2 regions of the Alkalilimnicola ehrlichii MLHE-1 genome follow, and region 2 is predicted to be linked to the other one. Evidence: riboswitches for the same ligand, from Rfam matches in the RefSeq annotation. Region 2 holds a riboswitch; the other holds the start of a gene.
The links. A riboswitch is a leader RNA that binds a small molecule or an ion and turns the genes downstream of it on or off. The one in region 2 is predicted to bind cobalamin.
Positions count from the first base shown of each region.

Region 1: it holds a riboswitch for cobalamin, as region 2 does, so the genes downstream of both, MLG_RS10665 (ribonucleoside-diphosphate reductase subunit alpha) here and MLG_RS14235 (TonB-dependent receptor domain-containing protein) in region 2, are expected to answer to the same signal.

Region 1 is NC_008340.1:2,380,127-2,384,335, reverse strand. It holds gene MLG_RS10665 (ribonucleoside-diphosphate reductase subunit alpha) at 1-1,908, opposite strand, end outside; cobalamin riboswitch at 2,067-2,213, opposite strand; gene MLG_RS10660 (O-acetylhomoserine aminocarboxypropyltransferase/cysteine synthase family protein) at 2,478-3,755, shown strand; gene MLG_RS10655 (SPOR domain-containing protein) at 3,885-4,100, opposite strand; gene purU (formyltetrahydrofolate deformylase) at 4,206-4,209, opposite strand, start outside.
Region 2 is NC_008340.1:3,199,644-3,203,852, reverse strand. It holds gene cbiB (adenosylcobinamide-phosphate synthase CbiB) at 1-673, opposite strand, end outside; gene MLG_RS14245 (histidine phosphatase family protein) at 723-1,343, shown strand; gene MLG_RS14240 (adenosylcobinamide-GDP ribazoletransferase) at 1,348-2,121, shown strand; cobalamin riboswitch at 2,162-2,420, shown strand; gene MLG_RS14235 (TonB-dependent receptor domain-containing protein) at 2,612-4,209, shown strand, end outside.

The DNA of each region.
Region 1 (4,209 bases), 820 kb from region 2:
CACCGGGCGGTGGCGCAGGTTGGCGCGGCGGGCCTGGGGCACGCTGTAGTAGTTGATATCGATGACGTTATCCAGCATGCGCATGGCGGTGCGGACCGTGTTGCGCAGCCGCTCGTGGTCCAGACCATCGGGGGTGGTATGGGCCGCGAGGTTCACCGAGCCCAGGTTGCAGACGGCGATCTCTTCGTCCGAGGTGTTCAGGGTGATCTCCGTGCACAGGTTGGAGCTGTGCACCACACCCGCGTGCTGCTGCGGGGAGCGCAGGTTGCACGGGTCCTTGAAGGTGATCCAGGGGTGGCCGGTCTCGAACAGCATGCCCAGCATGCGGCGCCAGAGCTGCTTGGCGGAGACCACCTTGTAGTTGCGGATCTCACCGCGCGCCGCCCGGGCCTCCAGGTCTTCGTAGGCGGCCTTGAACGCCTGGCCGTAAAGCTCGTGCAGGTGAGCGGCATCGTCCGGCGAGAAGAGGGTCCAGTCGGCGTCGGCCTCGGCCCGCTGCATGAACAGGTCGGGCACCCAGTGGGCAGTGTTCATGTCGTGGGTGCGGCGGCGGTCGTCGCCGGTGTTCTTGCGCAGCTCCAGGAACTCCTCCACGTCCAGGTGCCAGGTCTCCAGGTAGGCGCAGACCGCACCCTTGCGCTTGCCCCCCTGGTTCACCGCCACGGCGGTGTCGCTGGCCACCTTGAGGAAGGGCACCACGCCCTGGGAGCGGCCGTTGGTGCCCTTGATGTGGGCGCCCATGGCCCGAACGCGGGTCCAGTCGTTGCCCAGGCCGCCGGCAAACTTGGACAGCAGGGCATTGTCGCGGATGGCGCCGTAGATACCGCCCAGGTCGTCGGGCACGCTGGTCAGGTAGCAGCTGGAGAGCTGCGGGCGGCGGGTGCCGCTATTGAACAGCGTGGGGGTGGAACTCATGAAGTCGAAGCTGGAGAGCAGCCGGTAGAACTCGATGGCCCGCTCCTCGCGCTCCACCTCCTGCAGGGTCAGGCCCATGGCCACGCGCATGAAGAAGGCCTGGGGCAGCTCGAAGCGGGTGCCGTCCCAGTGCTGCAGGTAGCGGTCGTACAGGGTCTGCAGGCCCAGGTAGTTGAACTGCAGGTCGCGCTCCGGCATCAGGGCCTCGGCCAGCCGCTCCAGGTCGAAGGTCAGCAGCTGTTCGTCCAGCAGTTCCAGTTCCACCCCGCGCCGGATGTAGCGGGCGAAGTAGTCGGTGTAGCCAGGGTCGGCGCCGGGTGCGCCGTCGTAGGGAAAATCGAGAAAGCGCAGGGCCTCGCCGTTGAGCTGGTGTTGCAGCAGGCGCGCGGCCACGTGGCCATACGCCGGCTCCTGCTCGATCAGGCTGCGGGCGCTCAGGATCAGCGCCTTGTGCACCTCCTGCTCGGTGACCCCGTCGTAGAGGTTCCGCCAGGCCTCGCGGGCCACGCGCTCGGGGTCGGTATCCGCCAGCTCATGGCAGGCGTGGTGCAGCACCCGGCGCAGCAGCGACTCATCCAGCGGTACCTGCTCACCGTCGGTGCGGGTCATGTGCAGCCGCGGCGGCTCGTCCGTGGCCTCCTGGCGGCGCTTGCGAGCGTGTTCCTCGCGGTAGAGTACGTAGGCGCGGGCCACCTTGTGCTCGCCGGCGCGCATCAGCGCCAGCTCCACCTGGTCCTGGATATCCTCGATGTGGATCGGGGTGGCGGTGGGGCGCCGGGTCAGGGCCTGGACCACCTGCGCGGTGAGTTCGGCGGTGACCTGCTGGATGCGGGCGGCATCGGCCGATCGCTCGCCCTCCACGGCCAGGAAGGCCTTCTTCATGGCCAGCTGGATCTTGTCGGGGTCGAAGGCGGTCAGCGCGCCGTTGCGGCGGATGACCTGCTGGGTATCGCTCTGGGCCGTTGGTGCGGCCTCGGCAGCCTTGGCGGACATGAGATTCCTCCTGCTCGTCCAGATGAACCGGGAGGAACCGACGCGAGGGATGTGAGGGCAGGGCGCACGCAGCGGAGCGCGACGGGCGGTTGGCTGCAGCGAGGGCGTCCTGTCCCCGGGCACCTTTGACGCGAAGGTTCCGGGCTCGGCACACCCGCCGGGGGTGGCCGGTCCTCGGAGGTATTCGGGCTCGACAGCGGCCTGGACGGCCCTGTCACACCGTTGCGCGACAGCCCCGGATTCTCACCGGTGTTCCCCTCCGTTGGCCACATATCGTGTGGCGCACGAGGACAGAGCCCAATATATGGGCTTTGGGGGCTAAGTGCAAGCCGCTGGTACGCGGGGTGGGTCAGGCTTTGGGGCGCCCTCGCGGGCGGTGGTGGCTGGACTATGATGGTGCGGAGACGGTCGCTCTGACCGCAGAAGCCAGTCGCCTAAGGGTATGCCATTTTGTTAGTGGCGCCGGGCTTTTAATCCCGCACCCTGCTGAGCAGAATGGTCGAGGCCAATAACCAGCCGGCGCCCCAGAGGCGTCTGCGGATCCGAACACCGAATAGAGGGAGCAGGACGTGAAACCGGAAACCCTGGCAATCCACGCGGGCTACAGCCCGGACCCGACCACCAAGGCGGTGGCGGTGCCCATCTACCAGACCACCAGCTACGCCTTCGACAACACCCAGCATGGGGCGGATCTGTTCGACCTCAAGGTGGAGGGCAACATCTACACCCGCATCATGAACCCCACCAACGCGGTGTTGGAGCAGCGGGTGGCCGAACTGGAGGGGGGTATCGGCGGGTTGGCCGTGGCCTCGGGTATGGCGGCCATCACCTACGCCCTTCAGTGCATCACCCGGTCCGGTGACAATATCGTCTCCACCAGCAAGCTCTACGGCGGCACCTACAACCTGTTCGCGCACACCATGCCCAACTTCGGTATCGAGGTGCGTATGGCCAGCCACGACGACTTTGACCGGCTGGAGGCGCTGATCGATGGCAAGACCAAGGCGGTCTTCTGCGAGACGGTGGGCAATCCCTCCGGCGAGCTGGCGGATATCGGGCGGCTGGCGGAGATCGCCCACCGTCACGGGGTGCCGCTGATCGTGGACAACACCGTGCCCACGCCCTTTCTCTGGCGGCCGATCGATGACGGCGCGGATATCGTCGTGCACTCACTGACCAAGTTCATGGGCGGTCACGGCACCACCGTGGGCGGGGTCATCGTGGATTCGGGCAAGTTCCCCTGGGCGGACCACGGCGAACGCTTCCCGATGATGGTGGAGCCGGACCCGTCCTACCACGGGGTGGTCTATACCGAGGCCCTGGGGCCGGCCGCCTTCATCGGCCGCTGCCGGGTGGTGCCCCTGCGCAATACCGGCGCCGCGCTCTCGCCCATGAACGCCTTCCAGCTGCTGCAGGGGATCGAGACCCTGCACCTGCGCATGGAGCGGCACAGTGAGAACGCCCTGGCCGTGGCGCAGCACCTGCAGAACCACCCGCAGGTGACCTGGGTGAAGTATGCCGGCCTGGAGTCCAGCCCGGACGACCCGCTGGTGCAGAAGTACATGCGCGGTGGTATGGCCTCCGGCATCCTCTCCTTCGGTATCCGCGGGGGCAAGGAGGCCGGGGCGAAGTTCATTGATGCCCTGCAACTCATCACCCGCCTGGTGAACATCGGTGACGCCAAGTCGCTGGCCACTCATCCGGCCACCACCACCCACCGCCAGTTGAACGAGGCGGAGCTGGAGCAGGCGGGGGTCAGTCAGGACATGGTGCGCATCGCGGTGGGCATCGAGCACGTGGACGACATCATCGCGGACATCGACCAGGCCCTGGAGGCCGCAAAATAGCCCCCGAGAAATAGACCCCTAAAAAGCAGACCTATGGGCCCGTCGCCATCAGGGCCGGGTGGTCCCGGGTCCTGCAAGCGCCCCTGCCGGTGTCTGTGTACCGCCAGGGGCGTCCCTTCTTAGGCTGGATTATTGGACGGGGCGGGCCCAGACATCTTTCGGGCTATGGCGCTTGAGGATCTCCTCGGCCTCGCGCTGCCCACTGTCCGGCACCATCACCTTCACCTGGATGTTCTCCTTGTCGAGAAAGACCTTCTCCTGGTCATAACCATCGGAGATCAGTTCATCGACCGCATTGCGGGCGGCCTCTTCGCTCTCGTATGCAGCGGTCACGGTCTGTGCCATAAATGCGTTCCTCTCGGAGTGGGGGTGTTCGTCAGCGGACCCAACGGCCCGGAGGCCGTTACTCCCAAAGGTAGACAACAGCCGCGCATATTTCCCGATTCAGGCTCAG
Region 2 (4,209 bases):
AGCAGTGCAGGGCCCGGCGGGTGTCGCCGCACAGGGCGTACCCCGCCGCGGTGAGCCGGGCGGGGACCCAGTTGAGCAGGTCATCCAGGCGCGCCGCCGTCCATCCGAAGGCGTTGAACCGGGCGGTACGGTAACCCCACATGGCATCCAGGGTGTTGATCAGCCGATGGGCCACCGCGCCGGCCGGTCCGGCGAGCAGAAACCAGAACAGGCTGGCAAAACCGGCGTCGGCGCCGTTCTCCAGCGCCGACTCCACCGCTGCGCCGGAGGCCCCGGTCGCATCCAGCGTCCCGGTGTCGCGGCTCACCACGCCCGCCAGCGCCTCCCGCGCCGATGCCAGCCGATCGTCCTCCAGTGGGGCCTGTATGGCCCGGGCGTGCTCGTCCAGGCTGCGCAGCCCCAGCGCCAGGTAAAGGAGGCCGGCGCTGATCAGCCAGGACCCCTGGGCCAGCCAGGCCAGGGCCGTGGTCAGGGGCAGCACCAGCAGCGCCAGGGCCAGCGCGCCCTTGACCTGGCGCGCACCGCCCCGGTTCAGGCCCCGCTCCAGCGCGACGGCAACGCGCCCGAAGCCCACCAGCGGGTGCCAGCGGCGCGGCTCGCCCAGCAGGCGGTCCAGCACCACCGCCAACAGCAGGGCAGCCAGGGGATCGGGGATGGGGGCGGTCTGGAGCATGGGCCGCAGTGTATCCTATGCGCCCAACCTGCTGACCGGGAGCACGACCTTGCACCAGCAACCCTTGTTCGTGGACCTGCTGCGCCACGGCGAGCCGGAAGGGGGCCGGAAGTATCGCGGCCGCCTGGACGATCCGCTGTCCGCGACCGGGTGGCGGCAGCTGCGCCGGGCGGTGGCTGTTGCCGGCCCCTGGGATGCGGTGATCAGCTCGCCGCTGTGCCGCTGTGCCGACTTTGCCCGCGACTACAGCACCCACCAGGGCCTGCCGTTGTACCTGGAGCCCGATTTCCGAGAGATCGACTTCGGCGAATGGGAGGGTTGGGAGCCCGCGGCCCTGTTCGAGGCCCAGGGCGACCGCCTCACCGCCTTCTGGCGCGACCCGCGCCGCCATCCACCGCCGGGGGGTGAGACCCTGGATGCGCTGCATGGGCGTCTGGCGAGGGGGTGGCGCCGGTGGCTGGACGAGCCGCCGGGGGAACGGCTGCTGGTGGTCTGCCATGGCGGGGCCATCCGGGTGCTGCTGGCCGAGGCACTGGGTCTCGATCCGGCCCCCCTGCTCGGCCGTATTCACGTGCCCTACGCCTGTCTGACCCGCCTGCGGGTGGACTGGATCGACGGCAACCCGGTCGCCACCCTGCTGGCCCACGGCTGTGCGGTGGACGAGGGGTGAGACCATGACCACGGCGGTGCGCGGCCTGCTGCTGGCCCTGGCCTTCCTCACCCGGCTGCCGGTTTGGTGGCTGGGCCCGCCCCGGCGTGAGGATCACGCCGCCTCGCTGCCCGCCTATCCGGTGGTGGGTCTGATTCTGGGCATCCTGCTGCTGGCCCTATACGCCCTGCTGCAATGGTTCTTTCCGGATCAGTTCGTGGTTCAGGCGGCCCTGCTGGTGGCTGCCTGGGCGCTGGTTACCGGCCTGCTGCATCTGGACGGCTTGGGTGACAGCGCCGACGCCTGGTTGGGCGGCCACGGTGACCGGCTGCGCAGCCTGGAGATCATGAAAGACCCGCGCAGCGGACCGGCGGCGGTGGCGGTGATCACGCTGGCGCTGGTGGTCAAGGTGGCGGCGCTGGCGGCCCTGCTGCGCCTGGATGCGGCGCTGGCCGCGCTGTTGATCGCGCCGGTGCTGGGGCGTGCCGCGGCCGCGTTGCTGATCGCGGGCACGCCCTACGCCCGCAAGCAGGGGCTAGCCGGACCGCTCGCCGAGGCGCCCGCCACAAGGTGGATCGGGCTCACGGCGCTGGGTGCGCTGCTTTTCGTTACCGCGCTGGCCGGCTGGGCGGGGCTGGCGGCCGTGCTGGGGGTGGTGGCGGTGGGGGTGTGGGCCCAGCACCTGATGATGCGCCGCCTCGATGGCTTCACCGGCGATACCGCCGGTGCCCTCGTCGAGGTGGCGGAACTGGCGGCCCTGTTGGGGCTACTGGCGGTGCTCGCGAACAGCGCTGGCTGATGCCGCCCCGGTTTTGACTCCCGCCGGGCGACTCGCTAGGCTTATCGACCCTGCGACAGGTGTTCCGGAGCGCGATCCGCGCCCGGGATGAAACGGGAAGCCGGTGCGGTGACTGCCCTGTCAGTCCCCATTCCGGCGCTGCCCCCGCAACGGTGATTGAGCGCAAACGGCCACCCTCGCCACTGTGTCCCCCAGCGTACCGCTTCGGGCATGGGAAGGCGGCCGCTTCTGAGCCCCGGGCCAACCGCCCGTCGCTCCGGCTCATCAGCCCGGAGACCGGCCTGTCGCGCATGCCGGGTCGCGGTGGGCGACCGAGGGCAGTCGTGGCCGATGCCGGTACCCTTCGCCTCGCCCGCCTGTCGCTCCTGTCCTGCTCCACCTGACTGCCGGTGTGCACCCGTGGCCGTGCGGGGGATGCGGCCGAAGGTCATGGTCCGTCCACCGGGACGGCCGAAGCTGGAGCCGCTCAACCATGTCGCGATACGCCCCTTTGGTGGCCACTGCCGCCAGCCTGTTTGTCGTTGCAACCCTCGTTCCCGCCATCGCCCAGGCCGACTCGGCGGAGGCGCGGCCGCTATCACCCATCGTGGTGACGCCGGCGCGCACTGCGCAGACGGTGAATGAGTCGCTCTCCTCGGTCACAGTCATCGACCGTGAGGAAATCGATCGGCAGCAACCCAAGCAGTTCACCGATCTGCTCGCCGGGCGTGCGGGGGTGACCGTGAGCAGCAACGGTCCCTTCGGCAAGGCCAGCAGCGTGCGGCTCCGCGGGGCGGATTCGGGGCACACGGTGTTGCTGATCGACGGGGTGCGCATGGGCTCCGCCACTTTGGGGGGGGCGAGTTGGCAGGTGCTGCCGCTCTCGGAGATCGAGCGGGTCGAGGTGGTGCGCGGCCCGCGCTCGGCGATCTACGGCGCCGACGCCATCGGCGGTGTGGTGCAGATCTTCACCCGTGAGGGGCGGGAGGGGCCGCCCCGGGTGAACGCCTTTGCCGGCGCCGGTAGCTTCGGCACCCACGAATACGGCGCGGGCGTGGCCGGTGGGACCGCCGATACCCGGTACCGCCTCTCCGGTAGTCATTTCCACACCGACGGCATTGATGTTCAGGACGGCGTCGGCGATGACGACGACGACGGGTACCGCAACAGCTCCCTCTCCGGAAAGGTCAGCCATCGGCTGTCCAACGGCTGGGAGCTGTTCGCCAACGGGCTGCGCTCCGAGGGGCGTTCGGAGTTCGATCGGCGGGACTTTTTCGGCAACGATGAGTCCGCCCATCACGATTTCGTGCATCAGGCCACACGAATCGGTGCCCGCGGCGACGTGACCGACCGCTGGCACACCGAACTGAGCATCGCCCATGCCCGGGATGAACAGGACACCTACTACGAGGGCGAGCTAGACGCGCGCCACGACACCAAGCGGGATCAGGCGCACTGGCTGAACGACTTCGTGTTGACCCGCACCATCACCTGGACTGCCGGCCTGGACTGGCAGGAGGAGCGCGTCTCGGGCACCACCGATTACGACGAGACCAGCCGCTACAACCAGGCGGCCTACCAGGTGCTGGCCGGCCGATTCGGGCGCCACAACGTGTCCGGCAGTCTGCGTTATGACGACAACCAGGCCTACGGCAGCCACACCACCGGGCAGTTGGCCTGGGGCTATGAGATCGATGACCGCCTTCAGGGCCGGCTGTCCTACGGCACCGCCTTCAACGCCCCCACCCTGAACGATCTTTATTGGCCGGGTTCGGGCAACCCCGATCTGCAACCGGAGGAGTCCGCCACCGCAGAGGCCGGGTTGCGTTACGCCGGCGGAGCGTTCTACTGGGATGCCGCCCTGTTCCGCACCGAGGTGGACGACCTCATCGAGTGGGCGCCGGTGAACGGCCAATGGATGCCGGACAACGTCGACGAGGCCCGGATTACAGGCCTGGAGCTGGAGGGCGGCTATCACCAGGGGCCCTGGCGGCTGCGCGCCTCCGGCACCTTTCTGGATACAGAGGACAAGGGCACCGGTCGGGAGTTGCGTCGCCGCCCCAACCACACCGTGCGGCTGGACGTGGACCGGGAGTTGGGTGCCTGGGC